Regions from separate parts of the Rufibacter aurantiacus genome, predicted to be linked through region 4. Evidence: riboswitches for the same ligand, from Rfam matches in the RefSeq annotation. Region 4 holds a riboswitch; each other region holds the start of a gene.

Region 1 (7,268 bases), on a different contig from region 4:
AATTCATAAAGAAGTATGATTACGCAGAGGTAGACAGAGATGCGTTGCTGGTAGAAAAGCAATCCAGTATTGAAAATCAGGCTTGGGCTTTAACCAAAGAGTTAAAATATGATTTCGAGAAAGTGCGTGCCATTTATATATGGATCGTGCACAAAATCTACTATGATTATAACTACCGTATTTATGATGGCCTGACAACTTTCAAGGCGAACAAAGGGGTGTGCAGCGGTTTCAGTTACCTTTTTCAGGAAATGTGCTTAAAGGCTGGAATCAAAGCCTTTCGGGTAGTAGGGAAGGCGAATAATAGCCCCATAACAAACCATGCTTGGAATATGGTGGAGGTGGAGGGTTTCCGGTTTTTGATTGAGACTACCTGGGCATCATGTGTGAAGGAAAAAACAGATTACTACTATTTCATAAGTGAGAAAGAGCTCTCGAGAACACACAAACCAGAGAAAGTGTATTGACCTGTCCTTTTTATTGGGGGCAGATAAACGGTGGGTACAGGATTGTTTACGCCTAGTACCAGGTAAGTAAAGGTGATATGGTAAAAAGAATTCAACCCACCCGCCCACCGAACCATCTCCTGTTCATGGCATAGATAAAGCCCTGGTCAGTTACTGGAAAACCAGACGCATCTCCTAAAACTGCATCCAGGCAGCAGTAAGGGCACTGAACTGTTTTTTCACCCCTACTTCCTTCCTCTGGAAACCACCCTTCGGGGAATTCAGTGACGGAAAAGATTCTGGTGCAGCAGAAGCAGCCACAGAGACTGCTCTCCTTTACCTGCTTCAGGTTTCCGAGGCTTCTGCGATGGGCTTCCTTTAGAATTTGGTCTGTGTAGTCCGCCATATTGGTTTTTGTCCAAGGGATTGAAAATACCTATGCCTGTGGTAGGCCAACAGTTGATGTCACCAGGCAATGTCTGTGAACGCAAGATCTGGAATTATTCCGGGTTATAACGGGCTTGGCAAGCTTGCGGTAAACTGACGGCTAAGCCCGGTACTTTCGGGTAAAATGGCCTGTTTTCCTTATCATGGAAAGCCCCAAAGTGCAATATAGGAGGGAATGTCTTTTCAAACCTTAAATAAAAAAATATGATAGAACCTTCCAATTTACTGTTGCTGGAGAATATTTCCTGTATCACGTCCCGTTCTATTGAAACTGTCATCAGGTTCTTAACTGAGTATCGGAGAGGCTTTCCGAGTGCAAACAGGGGAGTGGTTAGCCTGTTTGCGGCGGCCTATAACCGGTACGGAACCTGTATGGTGCCTCCCCTGGAAGCTATATCGGTTGCGCGTAAAGTCAGTGAACGTATTATGGCCTTATCCGGGGAGAACGGAATCAGGATCATTTCCCGCTTTGACGCAGATTACCCAAAGGCGTTCCGTTTGATGGAAGACATGCCTTTGCTGGTTCATGTCAAAGGAAACCTGGAGGTGTTGAACAACCAGGCCGTCGCTATCCTGGGGAAAAAGGAACCCTCTGCTTTCACCCGGAAAGAAGGGCCGAAAGTGGCGCAGTTGGTTTCCAGGGAAGGCTTCACCATTGTCAGCGGTCTTGCGGCAGGCTGTGATTCTATTTCCCATAGGGCAGCAGTTGAAAGCCATGCTCCAACCATTGCAGTGATGGCTGGCGGCCTGCATGACATACTGCCTGGGGAAAATCAAAACCTTTCCCAAAGGATCCTGGAAGAGGGGGGATTGCTGCTGAGTGAGTATGCTTATGGAGAGAAGGCCAGAAGAGGCACCTACATTGCCAGAGGCCGCCTGCAGACAGCCTTAAGCAAAGGCGTGATTATTTTAGAGACCGACCTAAGCGGAGGCACTATGGAATCGGTACGGTATGCTGCAAAGCAGAAAAAGAAATTAGGTTGCCTTTACCCATCTTTAGTCGGAGGCGAATACAATGAACAGTTTGCAGGCAACCAATTTCTAATGAACAAAAATAAAGCAGTAAAACTAGACAGTCAGGCTGTTATGAGTTTATTTCTCAGCTCTCTGCAAAATAAAGTTAAATATTGATAGTTTGGTATAAGAAATATCTTTAGTCAATTATTGTCAATCATTTGATTTCTTCTTGAACTTGTTTAAAAGATGTTGTTCAGTTGATAGATTCCATCTTAAATTCACCCAAATGCACAACTTTGGGGATAAAAATCATGCGAAGGTGTTTGAAAGAATGGACGAATCAGTAACGTTATGGGAGCCAGTTGCGAGTTTTTTAGAAGAGGAATACTCTAAATTTAAACTTCGGAAATAATCAATCTTCAATTAAATTCAAATACATTGGGTAGATACCCTTGTAAAGCCCAGTGCCTTTTTGTTTTCATATCTTATGATGTTGAATAACCCTGAATCAGTCACCGGAAAAGAAAGGTCAAAAGTTATTGAAGAGACCTTTAAGAAACTAATCAGAGAGGATACTTACCTGCATTTGAATTTCGTGGAAGAATTCAAACAGTATAATGCTGTGGAGTTTTCACCAGAATTTAGTGATAAAAACTCCTCTCCAGCGGGGGATAAACATTCTGGTATTAAATATGCCGAAACGAGTTCTTTGGGTGGTGCCTTTGCGGAACAACAGGGAAAGGAAGGCTGGTTTTGTGGCGAAGACTTCATTGAGTTCCGTCAACCTAACTGGAAGAGTTATCTTGACTATTTGAATGAGAAGTATGGCAAAACTCAAACCTGGACTTTCTTCCCCTATCCTTGTGAAGACAGTAGAAATAGGAATTGCAGTGCACTTTATGGTCTTGTTGATATTTTTAATAAAATGAACATGGAACTTGCAATGGAAGGGTTTGAAGAAGATGATGCCGTGATTAGATGGAAGAAGAGAATTGCTCTCAGTGATTGATCAAATATTGCTGGGCTTCATCATCGACGAAGTTTTTGACTAAATGGAATAGTAAGATTTGCTACTATTAATTTATGCTAATCTTCCTATTCCATTTAAGGTGATCCAGTAATAGGCTTTAACTTATTGGATGAAGTTTGTAGTAAGCACCGTCTAAAAGTTCAAAGAACAACTCACCTTTGTGATCTTGCAGTGTGAAGTTAGTATCTGACCAGAAAGTAGAGTTTTCCTCTAAAGATTTTAGAATCTCGCCAGATCTAGTGTTATCTAATGTGCTTAAGAGTTCCTCTTTGGAAACAACTGGTAAGTAAAGCGAAGCAAACCTTGATTTCTCCTCCACTGGAAGTTCACTGAAGTTTTCGTGTAATAATTGCGGGACTAATCTAGATAGCTTCTTTATGTCCTGGTGGAATTTGGCATCTTCGATATTAAGATGAGCAAGTTTGATCTCACCAATTATTTCAACCTGACAAGTTAAGTAGTCATTTCGGTCATTGCTGCCCGAGCTGGCGCTATTTAAAGCAAGTTCAGGGGAAGGGCTGGCATAAACCGAATGCCGTCGGTTGGGAGCTTCGGTTGGGCGTAGTAGCTCCCAGATGTTGTCAATCAAATATGGCACGTTGCTCGGAACCCTACGGGTCTGCAATCCATGATATATCTTGTTTGGATCAAAATTGTGTTTTGGGATTGCTCTAAAAAGGATGTCCATGAATTCAGAAGGATAAACGAGATTGAAGAATTAGACAGGTATGGTATATTTATAATTTGTTTCAATCAGCAACATAGCTTCTTTACCTGTGAAAGCTGCGTTAACTAATGATTTAGACCGATTATTGCTGGACTTAAGAATATTTGAGATTGGTAAGTACAAATAAATACTACTTAGGGAGCTAATCTAGTAAATGTAAGTATTATTTTGATTATATATATTAATTCGCTATATTTGTATTATAATTTATGACTGTCCTGAATAAACCAGTGACAGCATTCTACAAAGCATTAAGAGTGCCTTTAGGTACGGCAACCGGGTTTAAGCTCCATCGGTGCCAAAGCAATGCGCGGCTTCTGCCGAAAAAAAGCTGTAAGCGCTACATCGCCCAAAGCTTTCCTTTTAAAAGTGCCATGGCTCATCCCGGCAGGCTTTTACAGCCTTTCAGTTTGGGTCTTAGGTCAACTATGTTTAATTTTTAAAGCAAATCATGGGCGAACTGTCTTTATTGAGTAACAACATTGAATTAATCTTACAGCATAGCGAGCAGATTAAAACCTATGCACCCTATACCTTCAGCAGACTAATCATAAAGAACCCCCGGAGGCTGGGAGGACAATGGTATGAGCAGAATATGTTCATGGGAGCCTACGTAGAGGTTTGGCATCAATATCTGCAAAAATCACCTGAGCCCGCTATCCTTCCCCTGTATATTGGATCTGGAATGTTTGGTACCATCTATAAGTTCCTGGGGCTTTCCCTGGCAGATAAAGTGCTGGTGAAAAAGGTCCCGGTTGGGAAAATGCACACCTCCTATATGCGGAATCCCATGTGGGCATTTATCCAGACTAACCCCATAAAAGGACTGGGGATCCCCTTGTCACAAGTAGTGGAAGAGATCAAGGCCGGTAAACCGGTGGAAGAAAGGGAGAGTTACCGACTACTGAATTTAAGGGAGGATTTCTACCGATCTGTAGGTGCCATCTCTGGTATCAGGAGCGAAGGGGAGCATGACCTTGCCTACAGTTTGGAGCAGGGGGTGAATTACCAGTTGATGATACAGGTACATGCTATTATACTCCTTGAACTGTCAGATAGGGAGAAAAAAGAGCTGGTGTTTGGGGGAAGTGCCGTCGAGTTGAATGATATGGTGACAGAAACCCGGAAGGACCTTGCCGCTCTTGCCATGGAAGCCGGCTTTACCCACCACAATGTGATGGACTCACGGACCAATTGGGCCAAAGTTAGGTTCACCAGACAGATTTCCTCCATTGATGAGGTTTTGGAAGGAAATACGATTTCATCAATGTGTGGCATGCTGTATGCCATGCGGAAAAGAATCCGACGATTGTAACCAAGGCAGTCAATCCTGCAAGCTTGCGGGAAATTCAAAATAAGAAGCGCACCTTATACCTTTGTATCATGCTTCAACAGCAGGTTTTGTTAACCGAGTTTATAGCTTCTAACAAGAGTTGCTTCTCAAAAGCTCTTAGTAGCTCTGCAACTTTAAGGACTATTCATAGCCAAGGCTTTTAACACTAGACTGTAAGTCTGAGGCCACCTTATTGGTGGTGATACATATATAAATATTCATATTCCTGACTTTGCATTTGCGAAATGTTTCAGTGGCTTTCAATTGGCTGCTCAGAGTCCCTATGCCTGTTTTTTTAATCTTAAAAGATATTCCATGACTAAAACCAATCTCTTCAATTTCAAAAGCACGTTTTTGAATCTTACACAGTACACAGTTCCTTATGGAGAGGAACATACCATCAAACAGTACTTACCAGAGGGCATAGAAGAAGACCTGAACGGTAATTTCTTTATCAGCATTGGAGAGTCAACAACGTTGTTTACTTCCCATTTAGATACTTGCTCTTACTATAGAGAGAAGGTAAATCATGTTATAAATGGAGACATCATTGCTACGGATGGAACAACTATCCTGGGAGGTGATAATAAGGCTGGTGTCACCATATTGCTGTACCTGATCAGTCAAAGGGTGCCAGGTACTTATTTCTTCTTTGTGGGAGAGGAGAGGGGTACAATTGGCAGCAGGGCAGCATTGCGTGGTAATGAGCTGTTCTTTTCTAAATTCCAAAGAGCAGTAGCTTTTGACAGGAAGAAGGAAGGTTCCATTATCACGCATCAAAGAGGAGAAAGATGCTGCAGTGATCAGTTCGCCAAGACATTGTCCAATCAGTTCGGACTCCAAGGAGTAGAATATACTGCAGATCCTACTGGTATATACACTGATACGGCTGTTTTTACAGATATCATTCCTGAATGCACTAATCTTTCAGCAGGAGTGTGGAATGAACACAGTACTCAGGAGTATGTAAATATCAGAGTTGTGGAACAAATAGCCAGAGCCGCCGCCCAGGTACAATGGGAAGTACTGCCTTCCGTTCGTGTCCCATTAAACGGTCAAAGGCAGGTAGCATAGGCTTTTAAGCGTCAAACAATCTAATACATTCACTTTAACTTGAATAAAACTATGAATAACCCTATTGTACCTCTTAATCTGCATGAGTCTGGCCTAATCAGAGAAATTCTGGAACAGCGTATGCCAGAATTGGATACCACGATCAATAATAGACTTTCCGCGCCAGAGGAAGCAAAGAAAGCGCTGATCTCCAAAGAAAGTATAGCTACATACCTGAACGCTCAACCAGATGAGACCGGCCGCGTGGCCCTACCCCCAGTGCTTTTCTCAGCGTTGCTTTATAATATCAGAATGGCCATATGCAAAAGAGCCGCAGCCATGGTTTCTCTTTTGAATGATGAAAGCCTTGCATCAGAATTGAAAATTCAGTTAGCACAGGACTCAGCCTTATTACTTGGCCTTATCAGAACTTTTCAGGATCCTTCCCTGCCAAGGCTAAATAGTTTAGGTACTTCTGGCATAGATAATAAATAGAAGCGAATGTTGATGATTCTCATTAATGAAGTATTGCATCGGACTGAACGCAGTACTTTTTACAAAACCTATGATACCGTTAAAGACCTGTATGGGGTACATAGCAATACTGCTGGTACGTTTCTGGAGCCCATGTTTTTACATTTATTCAAATTCGAGAAGGGGAATTTCGTGGTGGTGGACCAATTGGAGCAATACTTTGGCATAGACCTGAAAGGGAGAAGAATTGAGCTTACTAAACAGGAAGAAGATGAGTGGAGATCTTTCATCATCAAGAGCTCAGTTTGTAATTGCATAAAAACTAAAACAAAAGACACTTGCAGTTATTGTGGTGGCCATGGGAGTCTGAAAAACAGTTATGGGTTGAAATTGCTTTCCACCTTCTTTTAACATTTTACTCTTTTATATCGAGCTCATATTTAATTGTATATAGCCTATGCCTCATGCCTATCAGGTAACTTCTAACGGATACTATTTCGGGTTGCAGTACCAGGGGAAAGATGTGATTCCCTGTGTTTGCAACAAGCTTTGGCGGATCGCAAAGAATCTTGTCGCATTCCGGCAGGATAGCCTTTTTGGTATTTATTCTATGCTTGAGAACCGAATACTGTACGAACCAACCTTATGTGCAGAGGTACCCTATTTCCGGCTGATCAACAACAAGGAGGATACCTTGGTCACGAGGTCTCGTTTTATTACCTCCAATCCCGGGGTTTTCACCAAGACTAAGGAATATCTGGAAACATGCGACTTCCTGCTGTGGGAAGGGGATCGTCTATT
Region 2 (7,268 bases), on a different contig from region 4:
GGTCTGGATCATTCCTTCCTGTGCATTGCCTTTTCCAGCCTTTCGGTGGAGCGCCTTGTCAGGTTCCGGTGCCGTAAGGCATTGCGACCGCAAGGGAGCAAAGGAAGCTGGCGCAGCGCGAGACCGGAAGGCGGGGCCTCGCGGCCGTGAGCGCACGGAGCTTAGCTATACAACAATACAGTTCATGAACCCACGCAAACAACAGCGCCACGCCAGCATAAACGTACTACTAATCCACAAATGAAATGGAATAAGTACAGCCGAAAGTGGTCCCTCACGGAGCAAAAAGTTATATACCCGGCTCCTTCATTTTAAGGCCAAACTCACCAAAACAGGGTAAAAAGAATAAGATAAAAGGGGCTCTATTCCAAAACACTAATCGTCTTCCCCTCAGTAGCCAAAGCTGTATTAGGAAAAATTGACTGTGCTTCCTCCAGCAAAGGCGTGAGGTCTTTGTAGCGGGCGGAAAAGTGCCCGATGAGCAGTCTTCTTACCTGGGCTTTCTCCGCGAGGGTAGCAGCCTGGGCAGCGGTGCTGTGGAAGGTGTGTGTGGCGCGGTGCTCCATGTCGCTCAGGAACGTGGATTCATGGTAGAGGAGGTCCACGCCTTTCACGTAAGGCAGAATGTCTTCTTTGTACTTGGTATCTGAGCAGTAAGCGTAACTGCGGCTACGTTTAGGATCGGTGGTGACGTCTTGGTTGCGGACCAGGATCTCGCCTTGCTCGTTGCGGATGTCCTCGCCCCACTTGAGTCTTACCAACTGCGGAGGCGTGAGGAACTCTGGGAGCTTGCCTTTGAGCAGGTGACGAGGCTTTGGCTTTTCCCTGAAGAGAAAACCACAGCAGGGTACCCGGTGCTGCATAGGCAGCGAGTGCACCGTCATGTATTTATCCTCAAAGATTTTTTTGCAGACGGTGGTGTCCACTTCCACAAAGTTGATGTGGTAGGGGAGTTGAGTACCGCCGTATTTGAATTGGAGGGTGATGATCTCGGCCAGGCCTTTGGGGCCGAAAAGATTAAGGTGGCCGGTCCGCTGCTGCAGGTGCATGGTAGAAAGCAATCCTGCCAGGCCAAAGTAATGGTCACCGTGGAGGTGACTTATAAAGATGTTACAAATGCGCTGATGCTTTACCTTGTATCGCATCAGCTGCATTTGTGTACCTTCGCCGCAATCAATCAGGTTTATCTGATTGCCAACCGTGAGTAGTTGGGCCGTATGATTTCTTTCAAAAGACGGGGTGGCAGAGGAGCTCCCAAGTATTTTCAGCTCAAAATCCAAACTGCAGTACCCGCTTAGAAACTATTCTTCTTTTTTTGTAAGATCGCTCTCAATCTCGTGCAGGAAAACGCGGTCAATGCCTTCTTCTACAGTAGGCAGAATGTTCAGAACAGACTCCAGCTTAGAGATGGTGATTAACTTGGTTACGTGCTCTTGCAAGCCGGTTAAGATAAGAACCCCTCCGGAAGAGTTGCAAAGACGGTTTGCAATCAGGATAGAAGACAATCCGGAAGAATCAGTATATTTTACGTTGGTAAGATCCAGGATCAGGTTGGTAATACCTTCTGCATTCAACTTCACAAACTCAGACTTCAAATCGGGCGCGATCGTGGTGTCTAGCTTTTTTTCATCTATGGTGATGATGGTGTAATTCTCTTTTTTATCAATTGTGTACTTCATAAGTAACAGCAAAAAGGTTTAGAGTGCGAATCTACCAATTTTTGGTGGAATATCTTTAACAATGTAATCTAAAAAATGTTGGCCGCAATACTTTCCTGTAGCGTATGTGGCTGACTGGCATAGTCCTGGGGAACAAACTTTTTGCCTAGTAACTGCTCGTACAATTCAATGTAACGCTGTGAAATCTCTGATATCTTGGCGTCGGTCATTTCAGGGACCTGCTGTCCCTCCTTGCCCTGGAAACCATTCTCAATGAGCCATTGACGTACAAATTCCTTTGAAAGTTGCCGCTGTGGTTCACCCTTGGACTGCCGCTCCTGATAACCCTCTGAGTAAAAGAATCTTGAGGAATCGGGCGTGTGTATTTCATCTATCACATAAATGATGCCATCTGCTTTCCCAAATTCATACTTGGTGTCCACCAGGATCAATCCGCGCTCTGCGGCCAGTTCTGAACCCCGTTTGAACAGCGCCCGGGTGTATGCCTCTAATTGTACATAATCTTGTTCGGCCACTATTCCCTGGCGCAGGATTTCTTCCCGGGAGATGTCTTCATCATGGCCTTCGGCGGCTTTGGTGGTAGGGGTAATGATAGGCTCAGGGAAAGGGTCATTCTCGCGCAGACCCTCGGGCAGGGTAACCCCGCAGAGGGTGCGTTTGCCGGCGCTGTACTCGCGCCAGGCGTGGCCGGCCAGGTAACCCCTGATCACCATCTCCACTTTAAACGTTTCGCACTGACGGCCAATAGTCACATTGGGCGCCGGGTGGCTCAAAACCCAGTTGGGTACCACATTGGCGGTAGCCTCCAGAAAAGAGGCGGCAATCTGGTTCAGCACCTGGCCCTTATAAGGAATAGCGCGGGGTAGCACCACGTCAAAGGCCGAAATGCGGTCTGTGGCCACCAGAGCTAATTTGTCTTTGAAATAATACACGTCGCGCACCTTGCCTCGGTAAAAGCCGGTCTGTTGCGGAAAATGGAAATTGGTTTCTTTTAACGCTTGCATAGCAGATAACTAAGGGAGGCAAAGTTAGGAAAGGATACAGACGGGGCAAGAATATTTCTATTTTCCGGTCTGGTTTTATCTGCCTCCTCATTTACTAACATTTGTTGGTTTTTTAAAATAATTCGCAAAAATTTTTAAAAATTATTTGGGGTTTAGTTTTTCGTTGATAGATTTGCAGCATCAAGTCAATTATTCCGGTAGTTGATTTATAAAGAAGAGCGGAGAGACAGGCTCAATGAAGCTCTAGCAACCTACCAGCCGTGTAAGGTGCTAAGTCCTGATCCTAGGGGACATATTGCCACCTGGGGAATATAAATTGATACGAAGATGGAAAATCAATTCAACGCCACTTCTGACAATGCAGCGCCGCGCCTGACCATGGCGGCAACAGGTATTACCCATTCTATTATCCCTTCCATTACGCGAATGTGCACTATGTCCATTATGGATATTTGTTGCTGTTGTCGTTAATCCCTCCAGTTAATTAATTTTTTCTCAGGGGCCTGATGCACAGCAGCTTCAGGAGGAAACCTGTAACCTGTTTGTATTTCTGGCTCTTGAATTTGTTCAATTCTTCAATTGTAACCGGCTAATATCATGTCTACTTCATATCGTTTTGAAACCCTTCAGCTGCACGCTGGCCAGGAAATAGATGCCACCACCCGCTCACGCGCAGTACCCATTTACCAAACCACTTCCTACGTGTTTGAGAATGCCGAGCACGGCGCCAACCTGTTTGCCCTGAAGCAGTTCGGGAATATTTATACCCGTATCATGAACCCCACCACCGATGTGTTTGAGAAACGCATCGCGGCTTTGGAGGGGGGCGTGGCAGCGGTGGCCGTAGGCTCAGGCCAGGCGGCCCAGTTCATTGCCTTGAACAACATCCTGCAGGCAGGAGACAATTTTGTTGCTTCCAGCAACCTGTATGGCGGTTCTTACAACCAGTTTAAAGTCGCTTTCAAGCGCCTGGGCATTGAGGTGCGTTTTGCCAAGAACGATGAGCCTGCCACTTACGCCTCGTTGATTGATGAAAACACCAAAGCTCTTTACCTGGAGACCATCGGGAACCCCCGGTTCAACATTCCGGATTTTGAGTCTATCGCGGCCGTGGCTTCCGGGCACCAGATTCCGCTGGTGGTAGACAATACCTTTGGCGCAGGTGGTTACCTGTTCCGTCCGCTGGAGCATGGGGCTAATGTGGTGGTGGCCTCCGCCACCAAGTGGATTGGCGGCCACGGTACCAGTGTGGGTGGCGTGATTGTAGACGGCGGCAACTTCAACTGGGGCAACGGCAAGTTTCCGCAGTTCAGCGAGCCGTCTGAAGGCTACCATGGCCTCAACTTCTGGGAAGTATTTGGCGCCAACGGGCCGTTCGGGAACATCGCCTTCGCCATCCGGGCCAGGGTAGAAGGCCTACGTGATTTCGGTCCGGCCTTGAGCCCCTTCAACTCCTTTCAGTTGATTCAAGGGTTGGAGACGCTTTCCCTGCGGGTAGACCGCACGGTGCAGAATGCCCAGGCTTTGGCTGAGTGGCTGGAGAAGCATCCTTTGGTGGAAAGCGTGAATTATCCAGGCCTGCCTTCCAGCCCCTACCATGAACTCGCCAAAAAGTACCTGAAACGCGGTTTTGGGGGCGTGCTAAGCTTTAACCTGAAGGGCGGAAAAGAAGAAGCCGAGGTGTTTGTGAACAGCCTGGAGCTGGTAAGCCACCTGGCAAACGTGGGCGATGCCAAAACCCTCATCATCCATCCGGCCTCTACTACCCACCAGCAGCTGAACGAAGAAGAGCAGCTATCAGCCGGGGTAACTCCCACGCTGCTGCGAGTGTCAGTAGGTATTGAGCATTTAGATGATATCAAAGCAGATTTTGAACAGGCGTTTGCCAAAGTGAAAGTAAGAGAACCTAAGTTGGAGAACGCAACTACTGCGTAAAGGCCATGTTAAAAGGACGCGTTTTTAATTACACCGAAGAATTCACGTTGGAGTCCGGGCGATCTTTGCCCGGTTTCCAGCTCTTTTATACCACCTGGGGCACCCTCAACGAGGACCGCAGCAATGTGGTGTGGGTTTGCCACGCTTTCACTGGCAACGCTTTTGTGAAAGACTGGTGGGGAGATTTGTTCGGCGAAGGAAAGACCTTTGATCCTGCCAAGCATTTTATAGTCTGCGCCAACTCCCTGGGTAGCTGCTACGGTTCTACCGGACCTTTAAGCCTGAACCCAGATACCGGCAAGCCATACTATCACACTTTCCCGGTTTTAACCATCCGTGATGTGGTGCGGGCCTTTGATGCTTTACGCGAACATTTAGAAATAGAGCAGATAAACGTACTCATTGGCGGCTCCATAGGCGGCCAGCAGGCCCTGGAGTGGGCTATTGAACATCCGGAAAAAGTCAAGCGCCTGGTACAGGTGGCAGGCAACGCCCGGCAATCGCCTTGGGCCATCGCCCTGAATGAGAGCCAGCGCATGGCCATTGAGCAGGATATTACCTGGCAGTTGGCCACCGATGACGCCGGACTGGAGGGAATGAAAACAGCCCGTTCCGTTGCCTTACTATCTTACCGCACCTATAACTCCTATAACCAGGCGCAGCGCGAGGGTTCTTCAGATTTGAAAAGAATTTACCGGGCGGCCAGTTACCAGCGGTACCAGGGCGAGAAGCTGGCCAAGCGCTTCAATGCTTATTCTTACTGGCAGCTCTCCAAAATCATGGACAGCCACAACGTGGGACGCAACCGAGGCAACACAGAAGCAGCATTGCGCCAGGTAAAAGCAGAGACCCTGGTTATTGGCGTGGATACTGATCAGTTGTTCCCATTGGTGGAGCAGAAATACGTGACCCGGTATATTCCCAATGCCACTTTCCAGGTCATTCACTCAGAAGCCGGGCATGACGGGTTCCTGTTGGAGACAGACCAGCTAAGCCGTCACTTAGATACTTTTTTACAGAAAAAACAACAGAGAAAAACATGGATTCCCACCGTCTTCTAAAAATCGGCTTGTTTGGGTTTGGCTGCGTAGGCCAGGGCCTGTACGACATACTTTCCCGCGAAGAGGCGCTTCCGTTCAAAGTAGAACGCATCTGCGTGAAAGACCCCAAAAAACTGCGACCTTTGCCCTCAGAGAGTTTCACCTATGACTGGCACCAGGTGCTGCAGGATGACTCTCTGGACATTCTGGTGGAAGCCATCAGTGATGCCAATGAGGCCTACACCATTGTGGCCGAAGCTCTGCGTCGCGGTAAAAGGGTGGTGACTGCCAACAAAAAACTGGTGGCCTACCACCTGCCCGAGTTGCTGGCTTTGCAGCAGGAGTTCGGAGGCGTGCTGTTATATGAGGCTGCGGTGGCAGGGGGGATACCTATTATCAGAACGGTAGAGGAATATTTTTCCAACGAGCCGCTGGAGCGGGTGCATGGTATCCTGAACGGTTCGTCTAACTACATCCTCAGCCAGATCTTCAAACTGCAGAAAGGCTATGCCGAGGCCCTGAAAGAAGCCCAGGACAAAGGCTTTGCTGAACTGGACCCCTGGTTGGACGTGGCCGGAGCCGATGCCCGCCACAAGCTTTGCATCTTAACGGCGCACGCATTTGGCAGAACCATTGCCCCAGAAGAGTTGGCCTTCTTCGGGATAGATCACCTGGGTGGCGCAGACGTGGAATATGCCAAGCAAAGCGATTCCGTCATCAAAATGGTGGCCTCGGTGCACTTAACCTCAGACGGGGAGTTGGTACCAGTGGTGCTGCCTAGCCTGGTAGACGCCTCAGACGATCTGTTTGTGGTGGAGCAGGAATTCAACGGGGTGGTGGTGCAGGGCACCTACTCTGGTCCGCAGTTGTTCAAAGGCCGTGGTGCCGGCGGGCACCCCACCGGAGCCGCGGTGCTGTCAGACATTGTTTCCATCAGCAACGGTTATTCTTACGGTTATAAGAAGCTGGGCAAAACCACCAATGCTCCGGCCTTGGCGCTGGATTTTGAACTGGAGGTATACCTGCGCAGCAGTGAGCCAGAACTGGTAGCCGCATTGGGCTTAACCAATCTGCAGAACGTGCAGCGGGATAATGATACCTTCAGTGTGCTGGGTACAGTTTCCTTGGGCAACCTGATCAAAAACCAGGACCACATCAGAAAAGCCGGCGCCTACATTATGGCCCTGTCTTCTGACTTTGTGGGCGCACCCAGAAAAAAAGTGAAAGTACAGCAGGAGGTTTCCTGATACTTCAGATCCAATTTGAAAAACATTTCAGCATCAAAAGCGGATTATCCGCTTTCAAAGAATAGCTAGTTTATTTAGTTCGTTCAATTACGCAGACACCTGGCTATAAGCCGGGTGTTTACGTTTATGGCCTATTTTAAATAAAACGGTCAATATAACATAGCCTGGCTCAAGGATCATTAAGTGCTGTTCAGACCAGCATACTTCTTGGGGGGCTGTTTTAGGTCTCTTTTTCCGGAATCACCTCTAAAAAAGAACTGCTTGTTCTGGGAATTTCCTTTAGCTGAAAGGGCTTAGCTGATCTAAAATCAGCCTGAAAAAAAACTCCGTTCTGGCGCTGATTTTTAGAAAACAGCACCAGAA
Region 3 (7,268 bases), on a different contig from region 4:
GCGTCATCACGCCCAAATCAATCACCTCGTAGTTGTTACAGGCCAGTACCACGCCCACAATGTTCTTGCCTATGTCATGCACGTCCCCTTTCACCGTGGCCATCAGGATTTTTCCGTTGGTCTGGCGGGTAGAAGTGTCTCCGTTGGCGGCGGCGCGTACCTTCTCTTCTTCAATATAAGGCAGCAAATAGGCTACCGCTTTTTTCATCACGCGGGCGCTTTTCACCACCTGCGGCAGGAACATTTTGCCTTCCTGGAACAGGTCACCTACCACGTTCATACCGTCCATCAACGGACCTTCAATCACTTCCAGCGGTTTCTGGTACAGGTGACGGGCCTCTTCCACGTCCTGGTCAATGTATTCTACCAGTCCCTTCACCAACGCGTGCGTTAAACGCTGCTGCACCGGTTCCTGGCGCCAGGCCTCGTCGCGCACGACTTCCTTGCCTTTGTTCTTCACCGTCTCGGCAAATTCCACTAGGCGCTCGGTGGCATCCGGACGACGGTTCAACAACACGTCTTCCACACGCTCCAGCAGGTCCTTCGGGATTTCCTCGTAGACTTCCAGCATACCCGCGTTCACGATGCCCATGTCCAGACCGGCTTTGATGGCGTGGTACAGGAACACAGAGTGCATGGCCTCGCGCACCGGGTCATTGCCCCGGAACGAGAAGGAAATATTGCTCACCCCGCCGCTCACTTTGGCACCCGGCAGGTTCTGCTTGATCCAGCGGGTGGCGTTGATGAAGTCTACGGCGTAGTTGTTGTGCTCCTCCATGCCCGTAGCCACCGTGAGGATGTTGGGGTCAAAGATGATGTCCTCGGCGGGGAAACCCACTTCTTTGGTGAGGATGTTGTAAGCGCGTTCGCAGATCTGGATACGACGCTCGTAGTTATCGGCCTGGCCTTCTTCGTCAAAGGCCATCACCACCACGGCGGCGCCGTAGCTGCGTACTTTGCGGGCGTGGTCTTTGAACACCGCTTCGCCTTCTTTTAAGCTGATGGAGTTCACAATGGCTTTGCCCTGCACACACTTCAATCCGGCCTCAATCACGCTCCATTTAGAGGAGTCAATCATAATAGGAACGCGGGCGATGTCTGGTTCAGAGGCAATCAGGTTCAGGAACAGGGTCATAGCCGCCTCAGAGTCCAGCATGCCTTCGTCCATGTTCACGTCAATGATCTGAGCGCCGTTCTCTACCTGCTGACGGGCAATGGCCAAGGCCTCCTCATACTGCTCGTTCAGAATCAGACGTTTGAATTGCTTGGAGCCGGTTATGTTGGTGCGCTCGCCAATGTTAATGAAGTTAGAGCCTTCAAACACCGTGAGTGGCTCCAGACCGGAATAGGTAGGAACAGCCGGTAATTGTGGGCGCGGACGCGGCGGGTATTCTTTGGCGATCTCCGCGATGGCTTTGATGTGCGGCGGCGTAGTTCCGCAGCAACCGCCCACAATGTTCACGAAGTTGTTGTCCAGGAAGTCTTTGATGTGCTGGCCCATCTGCTCCGGCGTCTCGTCGTACGCCCCGAAGGCATTAGGCAAACCCGCATTGGGGTAGGCACTTATATAGAACTTAGAAGCCTTGCTCAGAGACTGTAAGTGCGGGCGCAACTGCTTGGCACCTAATGCGCAGTTAAAGCCCACACTCAACAGCGGCATGTGCGACACTGAGTACAGGAACGCTTCCACGGTCTGGCCGGATAAAGTACGTCCGCTGGCATCGGTTATAGTACCAGACACCATGAGCGGCAGTCGCTTGCCGGTTTGCTGGCTGTATTGGTCAATGGCGAACAGCGCCGCCTTGGCATTCAACGTATCAAAGATGGTTTCCACCAACAACAGATCCACGCCTCCGTCTACCAGGCCGCGCACCTGCTCAGTGTAGGCTTCTACCAACTCATCATACGTGATAGCCCTGAAACCTGGGTTGTTCACGTCCGGCGACAAAGAAGCGGTACGGTTGGTGGGCCCGATGGCTCCGGCCACGAAACGCGGTTTCTCCGGCGTTCTGGAGGTCCACTCGTCGGCGGCCTCACGGGCAATGCGGGCTGATTCGTAGTTCAGCTCGTATACCAGGTCCTGCATGTCGTAATCGGCCATGGCAATGGAGGTGCCGCTGAAGGTGTTGGTCTCGGCAATATCGGCGCCGGCCTCAAAGTAGAGGCTGTGTATTTCCTTGATAATGTGGGGTTGGGTAATAGAGAGCAAATCGTTGTTGCCCTTCACATCCAGATGGTAGTCTTTGAAGCGTTCGCCACGGTAATCGGCCTCTTGGAGGTTGTACCGTTGGATCATGGTACCCATGGCACCGTCTAAGACTAATATGCGTTTCTTTACTTCTTCCTCAATGCGGGTCATCTTGTGCAAACCTAAAGGGTTAGTTGCGGCTCAAGAAAGGGCAGAGGAAAGTGGCGGGCGCAGGTGCGTAGGAGTTCCGTCACTTATCTCCCCCGGCGCGTAGGTGCAGCGGGTAGGAAGTAGCACCCAACTGAATTGGGTTGCTAAGACATCACTGGGCCTAATCCCTCCGTCTTTCTTGATAAGCATTAGCAAAGATACGGGCTGCGGTTGGATTCTGCAAACGCCCAGAAACCCAGCCAACATTCCCTGTTTACCTTTCTGTGGTAACGATTTTTACAGACCCGCGGATTGGTGCCGTATACCTGCGGCGTTAAGGCAGGTTTTACGTAAACTATTGAGAAATAACTAAGGAAGCATGGCTGGCTTCTCCTCTCAGAAATGCGTTACAAAACTTAACTATCTGCAGCTTGCTGATACCTCAACCATGAAACGGAATGTATGCAGCCGCCCCTTTGTCTTGACTGTACTTTTCTGCCTTAGTTTTCTGGGATGCCATAAATCTGGGGAGAATGCGCGTGACAGCCAGCACAAACAGGAAGTAGCCTCCAACCCAATTGATTTGGGGGAATTTACTTCCAAGACCACTGGAGAGGAAAAGCGGATTGACATGACGCAGTTCAAAAGAACCGCGCTGAATATTCCGTATGCGGGAACCCAGAACCCTAGGCAGACGCTGGATATTATTTATCCCCGCCGGGGAGTGGCGCCTTACAAAACCATTGTGCTGTTCCACGGGGGTGGTTGGATGGCCGGAGACAAGCGGTCAGAAGCGGTGGCACCCGTTTTCCAGGCTACTGTTCAGGGGTACGCGGTTGTATCAGTGAATTACCGGTTGTCTGATGAAGTGAAATGGCCCAAGCCCTTGCACGATGCCAAAGCTGCCATTAGGTTCCTCAGGGCCAACGCCGGCAAGTACCAGTTAGATGCGAAGAACCTAGTGGTGTGGGGTGCCTCGGCAGGAGGCCATATCGCCGAGATGCTGGCCGCCACCAATCACAAGCCCTCTTTTGAAGATTTGACTATGGGCAGCAAAGACAGTTCCAGCGCAGTACAAGGCGTGGTAAGCTGGTGCGCGGTGCACGATGTGAGCGCCCTTACTGATGCCGGAACCCCGCTCGCAAACAAAATCATGGGCTTTGACGTGCGCACCAACCGAACCAAAACCCACAATGCCAACCCCATAGAATTAGTTACCCCCAGGTTCCCGCCCATTCTCCTGGTGCATGGTACCGGCGATCAGGTGGTGCCTTACAAGCAGTCGGTGGACATGCAGAGAAAGGTGAACGAGGTTACGCGTAAACCCACGGCCCGGCTCATCACCTTTGAAGGCGCCATTCACGTGGACCCCGTCATTAAAACCAACCGCAACGTACACGAAAACCTTGATTTTGTAGACCGCATTCTATATCCAGAAGGCCGGAATCCTTACCGTTACGCAGGCCATCTGGAAATCAAGCTGCTGGAGTAGCCTGCAGAGGAATGCAGTCCACCGGTAACCAGATCCCAAAATCACTTGAAAAGGCTTTATTTCAGTGGTTATAGTAATCCCCTTACTTAGAGGGGCAGGGGTGGGTGTTCTTTTTGCCGAAGCCACATTCGTTACTAGTCTGGAAAACCATTTTAGCCATGTTTCCCGGAAAACAGTCCCAAAACACAAAGTATCAAAAATGGGAACCTTTCAATCTATATTTTTTGATGTTCCAAGGCAGTAGCATGAGGAGCTTAATCCCAAGCCCTTTCCTGAGGCTATCACCTCACTGAAGTTGAAAACTTCAGCCTATGGTAGGTCCAAGTTTAAAACTTGAACCAGAGCCTTTGGAGAAAGAAATTGAAGTAAGAACTACAGGCAGAAAATTCCCCTCATGGGAGGGGTAGGGTTAGGTTTTTTTCAAGAACTCAAAGACCCTTCTTGAATGCCGGAATGCGCAAGGCTAATTGACAAACGTTTAAGCCCTGTTTTCCCAAAATCAGCTTGGAAACGGAAAGGCCGGAAATAGAAAAAGCCTGCACGAGGCAGGCTTTTCAAGTAGGTTCGGGGAAGCATTAGAATGTGTAGCGGACGGTCAGAGCTCCGTCGCCATACAAGAAAAGTCCCGCTCTGTTGGTTTCGATAAATGGCTTAAAATCGACCCCAAGTGAAATCGGAATTTCCGTAATCTGATATTCCAAACCTACAATTCCGTCTATCCCCACCGTAGCGAGGTTTCTGTCATAGTTTTCTACATAGTGTTTGTTTGAGGACTTGAAGTAGTACCTTCCGCGGAAAGCGCCTACGTGTGCGCCGCCTCCGTAAAACCACTGCAGGCCCGGTACGGCAAACGCCGGGGCATGCAACTCAAACAAACCGGTTAACTGAAAACCCCTCCGGCCGAGGCCTGTTCCCAGGATTCCCTCAAACGCAACGGCGTCTCTGAAGAAATATTTCCCCGAGATGCCGGCCGAGTAACCGCCCACCCGCAGGCCTAAGCCCGCTTTCTGGGCCTGGGCGCTTTGCAGGTTCGCAAAGGAGAGCATCAGTATTCCCAGCCCAAAAATAAGATGTTTGTTTCTCATAGTAAAAAGAATCTTTGCAAAAGAAAGCAGAACGGTACTTGTCTCTCTAAAACTGCTGAGAACCCGCTATTATTTTACCTGTGCATAAAAACAGGCAAAGACACCTTATGGCTTTCTGGCTGAAAACCCGGCTGGCAAGTTAGCCTTTTTTGTACGATTGCAGGTAAGCCTCGCGGGAGGTGCGTTGGCCTACCAGCCGGAAGAAGCTGATCTGGTGGTCGGTATCTTTTTTGAGCCCGCGCGCAAAAGGGTCTTTTTTCTGGCCGTGTTCCTCAAAATCTCGCACGTATTGTTCCCTGATCAGGTCGGCGGCGGGCAGCAGTTCGGCGTTCTTGATCTGCACCAAGCCCGTTTTCTCCCACAGTTTGCGCCACCAGGCCACCGAGTGGACGTAGTACCAGTAGTTCTGGAAATCGGCGCGCAGGAATTCGGGCACCTGGTCAATGGTCTCTATCTCCTCCTTGAAACAAACGTCCACTATGCCAATGTATCCGTCTGATTTCAGGAAACGGCAGATATAGGGCAGGTACTTGTCATCGGTCCCGAAGTAGGTGTACGAGTCAATGACCAGCACCACATCAAAGTATTCCTCGGGGAAGGGCAGGGAGCGGGCATCGGCCTGGAGCGGAAACACTTGGTCTTCCAGGTTTTCTTCCTGTACCCGTTTGTAGTTGGCCGTGGCCGTGATGGCTTCATCCACGGCCCAGACCTGCACCCCAAACTCTTTGGCCAGGAAAATGGAGCTGGCCGCTTTGCCGCAGCCCAGGTCCAGTACGCGCATGCCTTTCTGCAATGGAATGAGCGAGGTGATGCTTTCCAGGTTGAAGAGCACGTTCTCACCCATGGAATGCTCGCGCACCCATGTGGGGTCATATTGGGTACTGCGGGGGAAATGGTGTTGTATCTGGTGTTGGGCGGCGTCCATGGAACAGGGAATTGGTTCTGCAGACTTTACGCGCAGCCAAGTTCTAATGTTGAGTAATTGCTTTTCACGGGAACTTGACAAGCGATCATAAAGTCTGTTCTCCTTTTAAGTTAATTACATGAAGGCAAAAAGATAAGTCCTTGGCTTATGGAGCCAAGGACTTATAGATGTTCATAAATCAGAAGGAGTAACCAAGTCTACCTCTTCATGACCCTTAGGGTTTGCACCCCTTGTTTAGACTCCAGGCGTACAAAATACAAACCTGCTGCCGTCTGCTTATCTACCCATTTAACCTGCATGATTGATTTAGCCTTTGCTTTACCTGTGGTGAGCGTTTTAACCAAGGTGCCATTGGCACTATAGATCTTTACACTATATTCTTCATCCTGGGCAAAAGCAAATTCAACCGTAGCGTCATCAGTGAATGGGTTAGGATATACCCGTAAAGTATTGCCGGATCCGCTTTGTAATCCCGCTTCACTTACTGCAGAGTTGATAGCGGAAACCGTAGGAGTAGTGGGAGTGTTAATGGTGATGGTGTAATCTTCGGCCTCGCCGTAAGAGATAGAACTACAGGCATCGGTGCTGGCCAGGATGGCGTTGTAGCGGCTTCTAACCCGCATTTGCCTTGGACCTGCTACGGCGGTGGTTGGAATGGTGATGGTGGCCGTTAAAAGGCTTGTTGTTGCGGAAGAGGATTTGTACACAAACTCGCCCGCATCATTGAAATCCCTGTCGCCATTGTAATCTATCCAGACGCCTAGTCCCTGCGGATAAGCCGCCCCTGACTGTACTTTAAGCGTGTAGGCTTGCCCCGGCGTAACGGCGGTAGTATAAGTTCCTGAAGCAGGATAGATGGTGTATCCTGTTGCAGTTCCGCCACCGCAGCCTGAGTTGTCGTTTACTAGGGTGTTAAAGCTGAAGTTGTTGATGAAATCCCCGTCTGAGCAGCCCATGGTATAAGTAGGGGCGCAACTGGTAATTGTAACTGAAACAACGGCTGAAGTGGTCACCTTGCCCAGGTTATCAGTTGCTTTGGCTGTAAGGGAATAGGTGCCCATGGCTACTCCAGACCAACTGTAGGAATAAGGGGCGGTAAGGTCTTCACGCAGTTTGGTGGTTCCAACATAGAATTCCACCTTTGACACTGTTCCATCTGGATCTGTGGCGTTGGCCGTGATGTTGATGGTGGCTGGTGCAGAGAAGGTAGCTCCGGTGGTAGGTGAGGTGATTGATACAATAGGGCCCGCATTTCCGGCAACGGTAATAGATCTGGCAGAAGAAGTAGTAGCCTTCCCTTGATTGTCTATTGCTTTGGCGGTGATGGAGTAGGTGCCAGCCGCAGCCCCGGTCCAGCTGTAGGAGTAGGGGGCAATCAAATCCTCGCCCACCTTGGTAGATCCAGCATAGAACTCCACTTTGGCTACC
Region 4 (7,268 bases):
GTTTGCAGCATTTGTAGAGACCAAGCACCGCCATGTCTCTCAGGCATTCCTGATCTCAGGGTATCTGATCATGTAGGGGCAATCCCTTGTGGTTGCCCATGCCGTTTGAAACGCTATTGGCATAGACGTTCGCAGGTCCTCCGGACGCTACGAGGTTTTTTGAGAATGCGCCGAAAGGTTTGTTTCAAAGCAGTTTTCCGAAAATCAGCCTATAAAAAGGACAACTCTTTTCTTTTTCGTAGAAGTCTGGATAACCAAAGGCCCACCATGGAGACAAGGACAAACTTCTACAACACCAACGGCATCCAACTTCAGGTGGTGCAGGCAGGACCTGAAGACGGTAAGGTAATCTTGTTTCTGCACGGCTTCCCGGAGTTCTGGTATGGTTGGGAAAAGCAACTCCGCATTTTCTCAGAGGAGGGTTGGCTTGCGGTGGCGCCGGACCAAAGAGGCTATAATCTGAGCACCAAACCCGAGGGAGTAGAAGCCTATACCATTGATGAATTAACCAGGGACATTGCCGAGCTGATTCCGCAACTCACAGACCGGAAAGTAGTGTTGGTTGGGCATGACTGGGGCGGAGCGGTTGCCTGGAACCTGGCCCTGCACCATCAGGACTTGTTGGAGAAACTGGTGATCCTGAACATGCCGCACCCGCAGGTCATCCACCACCACCTCACCCACAACCCCAAGCAGATGCTCCGGAGCTGGTACGCCGGTTTCTTCCAGCTTCCCTGGGTGCCCGAAACCCTGAACAGTTCCTTTGATTTCAAACTGCTGGAAAGCACTTTGACCAGATCGGCGCAGCCCAACACCTTCACTGAACAGGATCTGGAGATTTACAAAGAAGTCTGGCGCCAGCCGGGTGCCCTGGAGGCCATGATCAACTGGTACCGTGCCTATAAATACAACCCCATAGAACCAGGCCACAAAATAGAAGTCCCTACTTTGATGCTGTGGGGAAAGCAGGACCAATTCCTTGGCACCGAGTTGGCCCAACCCAGCATTGACCAGTGCCTTAATGGCCAACTGATCTTTCTGGAAGAGGCCACCCACTGGCTACACCATGAACAACCCGATGAGGTGAATAAGCTAATTCTAGATTTCCTACGGGTTTGACCTCGTTTTTGCAAAATCATCCCTAAAACAAAAAACCGCACCTCAAAGAAGTGCGGCTTTCTCATCATTCATTAAATCAAAAACTCTCTTTAATTTCTTCCGCCTCGGCTACTCTCTCTTCTACCGGAGGATGGTTCCTGGCGGGGAGCAGACTGGCGCTGGGCCGGGGCTTGTTGTGACGGGGCAGAAACCTCGCGGCTACGCTGCTGGTACTGGCCCTGTGGGCTAGGTTCCTGCCGGCTGCGCGGCTCATACTGTCCCTGGCTTGTTGGAGCCTCTGTTCTGCGGGGAGAATAACCTCCCTCAGAGCGTTGTCTTGATTCCTGAACACCGGAGCGGGTGCGAACCTCGGCAGTGCCGGTTTCATCTGAACGTTGCTGGTAATCTGGTCTGCTGGTACGGGTTTGGGTGGCGTCCTCCCCGTAGCCAGCGGATGTTCTCCGGCCAGATTCCCGGGTGCGGCCGTACTCGCCGGCGGTGCTGCGCTGCTCTGAAGTTTGTTCCAGCCCAGTTCGGTTTTGCGAAGCAGTGCCCCCGTCCACGGTACGGCTGCGGGTAGAACCGCTTTCCATGCCAGCACGGTTGGTGTTGCTGCTGCGGTCAGATCGGCCTACGGTGCCTTGGTCTGACAAACGGGAACGATTGTCACGGCTGGCCAGGCGGGTTGGTGCTTCCTCGCGGCGTGAGTTCACATCTGGGCGGTAGATCCGGACGGAGTTCTCGGCCACCGAGGTTCTGCCGGGCCGATTGTCACGGTCTACGCGGTAGACATTCACCTTGCGGTTAGTGGCGCGCTCTATGTCTTGGTTTCGGGGTCCGTAGTTATAGCGGCGGTTGTCCCGCTCATAGTAGTTATTGATAATGGTGGTATTGTGGTAGATGTTCACCACCCGGGTTCTGGGCACACAATAGTCATAAATGCGCGGACTGGTGATGTACATCACCGGCACAAACACCCACCGCACGGCAGGCACTATGTAGGTCACGCGCGGGCCCATAGGCGCCCATCCGTAGTAACCGCCGCCGTTGCGCCAGTCTACCCAAGCCGGTCCCCACTCAGAACCTGGTATCCACAGCCATCCTTCGTAGTCATCGTAAATCCAGCGACCGTAATGGAACGGAGCCCAACCCCAGTCATAGTCAGAGACCCAGGTGTTGCCGTACTCGGTCATGACCCAATGGCCCCGGGTAGCGTACGGCTGAAATCCGCGCTCCACGGTAGGCGACCACACATAGCCATACTCGGGGTCCCGAATCCAGCGACCGTAGCGGTCCAGTTCGTCATAGAACGTCTGGAAAGACACCTGGTCTCCCGGACGGGCCTGCGCTTCTGGTGGAGAAGCCAGGCTGAGGGTCAGAAGCAGCAAAGCTCCCCAGACCCACAAGTTGTTAATAAAGGTTTTCATGTAACAGAGATTTAAACTAGACAGCGGCTTCATGTTTGGGGCACTAGCCAGCGTGCTAATTGGGTCATAGGAGAAAAATTCTCCTATTGCTTTTAAACCAAACATCTTGCCAAAAACACACGCTTTTCTGGGCTAAATCAAATATATTTTTATACGGACAAATGCCAACTTGAACCGGGCAAAAAGCCCCTGAAGATGCTTTTATTTTCTGGTCTATTCACCTCACCATCAGATAGAATTATTTGTAGCCGATGAGGAAAATACGGATAAGTAGAAATCCGGAGATACAAGACTTTTCGTACCTTTGTAGCAAAGCAGAAACCTGTTTTTCCAGGGCTCTGCTTTACCTATTCTATTAGCAGCGTATTGGCTTGAAATTTTACTTTTTTGACACGCCCGCCCAGCCGCATTCTTTTCAGTTCCGGGCACATTATCTTCCAGAAAACCTGAGGAAACTGAGGCTGGTGGGCAACCTTGCCCTGGCGGTAACCTGCGGGATTTTGCTTTTACCCCTGGTTTTTCCTTTTCTGAACCAGACCGCGCATGTCACTTTCTTCCGTGGCCTGAATATCTCGCTGGCTCTGGCCTCAGCAATGGCGTTGGGTTTAGAAGGATTGCTTCACCTCAACCAGAAACGCCAATACCCTTTGTGGCTTGTGCAGGCACTGTGCCTGGCCTTCGGGTTTGCGTTTATTTCCTGCTGCCTAGGCATTACGTTCATTGCGCAGTCTAACCCTAGAAACACCCTCACCATGTATTTGCTGGGGCTGGTTACGGTGGCTTTTCTCTGGGACTTTGAGTACTATGAGACCCTGGTGCTGGTCTCCTTAACGGCGCTGGCTTTCACGTTGGTGCTGCATTTCTCCGGCCTCAACCCAGAGCAAGTGGTCCTGAACCAGTGCATGTCCTTTGTGATCCTGCTTTGCTTTCTGGTGCTTTCCCGCCTGATGTACAGCTACCGGGCCAACCATTTCATTCAGCTGAAGGAGATTGAGGAAAAGAACCGCGAGATTCAGAAGATAAGCCAGGCCAAATCTGAGATTTTGGGCGTGGTGGCGCATGACCTGAGAAGCCCTTTCAACAACATTGAGATGATTACCTCTCTGTTGCAGAAGAAGAACCTCACCCCCGAGCAGGAACAACAGTATCTGAACCTGATCTTAACCAGTTGCCAGAACTCGCGCCTTACCATCAATGAGTTGCTGTTCATTGCCCGCGAGGAGCAGCAGGAAACCATTCCGCTGGAGAAAATGGATCTGTGCGCCTTGCTGCAGGATGTGCAAGAAGAATGGCAAACCCAGCTGCAAGGCTCCCGAAACCTGCTGCTCTCCCACCCTGCTACCCCGCTGTACGCCAACCTGAACAAAGAACGCTTCCACCGGGTGTTGAATAACCTGGTGTCCAATGCCGTGAAGTTCACCCCGGCCCAGGGCAAAATCAGGATCAAGGTGCGCGAGGAAAAGAAAAAGCTCCTGCTGGAGGTATCAGACAATGGCATCGGGATTCCAGAAAGGATGCGGCCTTTGTTGTTTGACCGATTCTCCAAAGCCAGGAGACGCGGCCTGCAGGGCGAAAAATCCACAGGTTTGGGCCTGAGCATCTGCCGCCAATTGGTGGAGCAGCACGGTGGCTCCATAGACGTAGAAAGCCAGGAGCGCCAGGGCACCACTTTCCATATCACCTTACCGGCGGCGGTTTAAGTCTCCCATTTCCTTTTCACTTAAGGTGCAGAAAGCTCATCTGTTTTAGGCTTGTTATGGGCAAAACAGCTTCAAAACAGGAAACAAACATCGGTAATAAGTAAGTACAATATGGGAACAACGAGTAATTTGGCCGTAAGCAAATTTCCTGTAGCTACAATAATTTATCCTAAAATTTGGATGCTAACTTTTTCGCTTCCACATTTGCACCCGTAAAGTCGATTATCCCTATCCAAGGGTTTTGATTTATAAAGAAGAAGGGAGAGAACAGGCTCTGTGAACTTCTAGCAACCTACAAAGACAAGGTGCTAATTCCTGCCTAAAGCATTTAGGAAATATAAACCGTAAGAAAACCCATGATGCAGCACACGCTTTCTTCTATTGCCACTTTTCTGAACGATCTGATCACCGGATTATTCGGTCAAACTTTGCAACCTGTTCCGGTTTCTGTGTCTAAGCAGAACCGCTGTTGTTGTTGAGGCGCATCTCGCCGGAAGGGTTCTGAAGAAGCCTGCCCGTTACTACTGTGTTTCCAGTTTTGTACCCGGGTTCATGATTTGCCCCCACATCATTTCTTCTCTCCCTTAAACCGGCTGGCACTTAGGTGCCAAAATTCATCCTCCGTTTTTAATATGATTTTGTAAAAGCAGCCCAGAAAAAGGGTTTTCCATTTGCTTACAACACAATACTCCTCTAAATCTATAGAGATTAGCTAAATAAACACACCACAAGTAATACACGAACTAATATGTCAACTTCTGCATCCGTAAAGCCTATTGCCATCTACCACGAGCACCCAGACTGGTTCAAGCCTTTGTTTGAGGAACTGGACGCCCGCGGCCTTCCATATGTACGCCTGAACGCCGCTGAGCACACCTATGACCTGGCCGAGGACGAAACCCCATACAGCCTGTTCTTCAACCGCATGAGCCCTTCTGCTTACCTGCGCGGCAATGAGAATGGCATTTTCTATACCTTGGGCTTACTTGCCCACCTGGAGCGCACCGGCACCCCAACCGTGAACGGCCACAAAGCTTTCCAGTACGAGACCAACAAAGCCCTGCAGTTGTCTTTGCTGCAGTCACTGGGTCTGCCTTATCCAAAAGCGCGCGTGATCAACCACGCTTCCCAGGCCGTGAAAGCCGCCGAGGGTCTGCGTTTCCCCATCGTGGTGAAAGCCAACATTGGCGGTAGCGGTGCGGGGATCATCAAGTATGATTCTGTAGAAGCCCTGGAGCAATCCGTAGCTAACAACGAGATAGATCTGGGTATTGACCACACAGCGCTGGTGCAGGAGTTCATCCCGGCCCGCGGCGGGTACATCCACCGCGTTGAGACTTTGGGCGGCAAATACCTGTACGCCATCAAAGTGTACACTACCGGCGAGAGCTTCAACCTGTGCCCAGCTGATATCTGCCAGACGACTACCGGTGTGGAACTGGTGCGCAACGCCTGCGCCTTGGACGCTCCTAAAAATGGCCTGAAAGTAGAGGGCTATACCCCGGAGCAGGAAGTAATTGATGCCATTGAGGCCATCATGCAGAACTCAGGTATTGACGTGGGCGGCATTGAGTACATCATTGACGACCGTGACGGCCAAATCTATTACTATGACGTGAATGCCCTTTCCAACTTCGTGGCCGATGCCGTGAATGTGATCGGGTTCAACCCGCACAAGAAGTTGGTTGACTTCCTGGAGAAAAAGGCCCAACTAGTAACTGAGGAGGTATAAGCATGCAGTTTGGATATTGGTTACCTGTATTTGGCGGCTGGCTGCGCAACGTGCCCGATGAAGGCATGACCACCTCCTGGGAGTACGTAAAGAAGTTGGCGCAACGCAGCGAGGATTGGGGCTACAGCCTGGCCCTTATTGCTGAGCTGTATTTGAACGACATCAAAGGCCAGGAAGCCCCGGCCCTGGATGCCTGGTCTACCGCCGCCGCTTTGGCTGCCGTGACCGAAGAACTGGAGATCATGGTGGCCGTTCGGCCTACGTTTCATAACCCGGCACTGCTCGCGAAAGCCGCCGCCAACATTGACCTCATCAGCAATGGCCGCCTGTCTCTGAATGTGGTGTCTAGCTGGTGGAAGGACGAGGCCACCAAGTACGGCATCCAGTTTGAGCAGCACGATGACCGTTACGCCCGCACCAAAGAGTGGCTGGACGTGGTGACCAACCTCTGGGAGAAAGACCATTTCACCTATGAAGGCAAGTACTACCAGGTCACCGATAACGTGCTGCAGCCCAAGCCTAAGAAAAAACCGTTCATCTACGCCGGGGGCGAATCTGAAGCCGCCAAAACGCTTATCTCTAACCAGTGTGATGGCTACGTGATGCACGGCGATTCCCCGGAGACCATCGGGAACCGTATCTCTGACATGCGCGAACGCCGCGAGAAAGCCGGTTTGCCGCCGATGAAATTCGGGGTGGCCGCTTACTCCATCGTGCGCGATACGGAGCAGGAAGTGAAGAAAGAATTAGACCGCATCACGGATGTAAACGCCTCGGCGGCCGGATACGGCAACTACCAGCAGTGGCTGGCGGGCACGCAGCTGGAGCAGCAGGTTTCTCTGCAGGACTACTCCGTGTCTAACCGCGGACTACGCACCGGACTCACCGGCACACCGGCCCAAATCCAGGACCGCATAGGTGAGTACGAGAAAGTAGGCGTTGATTTCTTCCTGCTGCAGTGTAGCCCACAACTGGAAGAGATGGAGCGTTTCTCTGAATCAGTCATCCAGGTGACAGCTTAGATAGATTTTAATTCCATTTTAGAATGACCAGAATCCCTGCTCCCGTTTGGTGGCAGGGATTTTTTATGTGCTTGTTCAATCACAGCTTTTCGTTAAATACCCCGAATAAAAGAAGAAAGGTTCTAAGTACTATGAGCTAGGGAATCCTTTGGTACTTGTCTAGTAGCAGATTCTCCCCTTGAGGGGAGCGAAGAGGGGAGAATCTGCGTTGATTAGAGGGAGTTGGTACTACTAGCAGTTAGTACCTAATGAAGAATAATTTCTGGCCTTATGGCCTTTATAATCCTAA

The links. A riboswitch is a leader RNA that binds a small molecule or an ion and turns the genes downstream of it on or off. The one in region 4 is predicted to bind S-adenosylmethionine.
Region 1: it holds a riboswitch for S-adenosylmethionine, as region 4 does, so the genes downstream of both, J3P34_RS06685 (hypothetical protein) here and J3P34_RS00775 (ATP-grasp domain-containing protein) in region 4, are expected to answer to the same signal.
Region 2: it holds a riboswitch for S-adenosylmethionine, as region 4 does, so the genes downstream of both, J3P34_RS13775 (O-acetylhomoserine aminocarboxypropyltransferase/cysteine synthase family protein) here and J3P34_RS00775 (ATP-grasp domain-containing protein) in region 4, are expected to answer to the same signal.
Region 3: it holds a riboswitch for S-adenosylmethionine, as region 4 does, so the genes downstream of both, metH (methionine synthase) here and J3P34_RS00775 (ATP-grasp domain-containing protein) in region 4, are expected to answer to the same signal.

The regions. Positions count from the first base shown of each region.
Region 1 is NZ_JAFMSV010000002.1:300,103-307,370, reverse strand. It holds gene J3P34_RS06705 (transglutaminase domain-containing protein) at 1-467, shown strand, start outside; gene J3P34_RS06700 (DNA-processing protein DprA) at 1,098-2,024, shown strand; gene J3P34_RS06695 (hypothetical protein) at 2,338-2,859, shown strand; gene J3P34_RS06690 (hypothetical protein) at 2,978-3,469, opposite strand; SAM-I-IV-variant riboswitch at 3,851-3,946, shown strand; gene J3P34_RS06685 (hypothetical protein) at 4,059-4,922, shown strand; gene J3P34_RS06680 (hypothetical protein) at 5,256-6,014, shown strand; gene J3P34_RS06675 (hypothetical protein) at 6,066-6,488, shown strand; gene J3P34_RS06670 (hypothetical protein) at 6,925-7,268, shown strand, end outside.
Region 2 is NZ_JAFMSV010000003.1:779,985-787,252, reverse strand. It holds gene J3P34_RS13790 (ribonuclease Z) at 363-1,280, opposite strand; gene J3P34_RS13785 (STAS domain-containing protein) at 1,302-1,679, opposite strand; gene J3P34_RS13780 (phosphoribosylaminoimidazolesuccinocarboxamide synthase) at 1,748-2,683, opposite strand; SAM riboswitch class I at 2,887-3,001, shown strand; gene J3P34_RS13775 (O-acetylhomoserine aminocarboxypropyltransferase/cysteine synthase family protein) at 3,281-4,618, shown strand; gene metX (homoserine O-acetyltransferase MetX) at 4,624-5,679, shown strand; gene J3P34_RS13765 (homoserine dehydrogenase) at 5,658-6,905, shown strand.
Region 3 is NZ_JAFMSV010000002.1:886,954-894,221, reverse strand. It holds gene metH (methionine synthase) at 1-2,359, opposite strand, end outside; SAM riboswitch class I at 2,440-2,547, opposite strand; gene J3P34_RS08975 (alpha/beta hydrolase) at 2,787-3,830, shown strand; gene J3P34_RS08970 (hypothetical protein) at 4,406-4,915, opposite strand; gene J3P34_RS08965 (SAM-dependent methyltransferase) at 5,055-5,840, opposite strand; gene J3P34_RS08960 (Ig-like domain-containing protein) at 6,038-7,268, opposite strand, start outside.
Region 4 is NZ_JAFMSV010000001.1:193,133-200,400, forward strand. It holds gene J3P34_RS00760 (alpha/beta fold hydrolase) at 268-1,119, shown strand; gene J3P34_RS00765 (DUF6600 domain-containing protein) at 1,209-2,525, opposite strand; gene J3P34_RS00770 (sensor histidine kinase) at 2,897-4,225, shown strand; SAM riboswitch class I at 4,469-4,569, shown strand; gene J3P34_RS00775 (ATP-grasp domain-containing protein) at 4,974-5,957, shown strand; gene J3P34_RS00780 (LLM class flavin-dependent oxidoreductase) at 5,960-6,979, shown strand.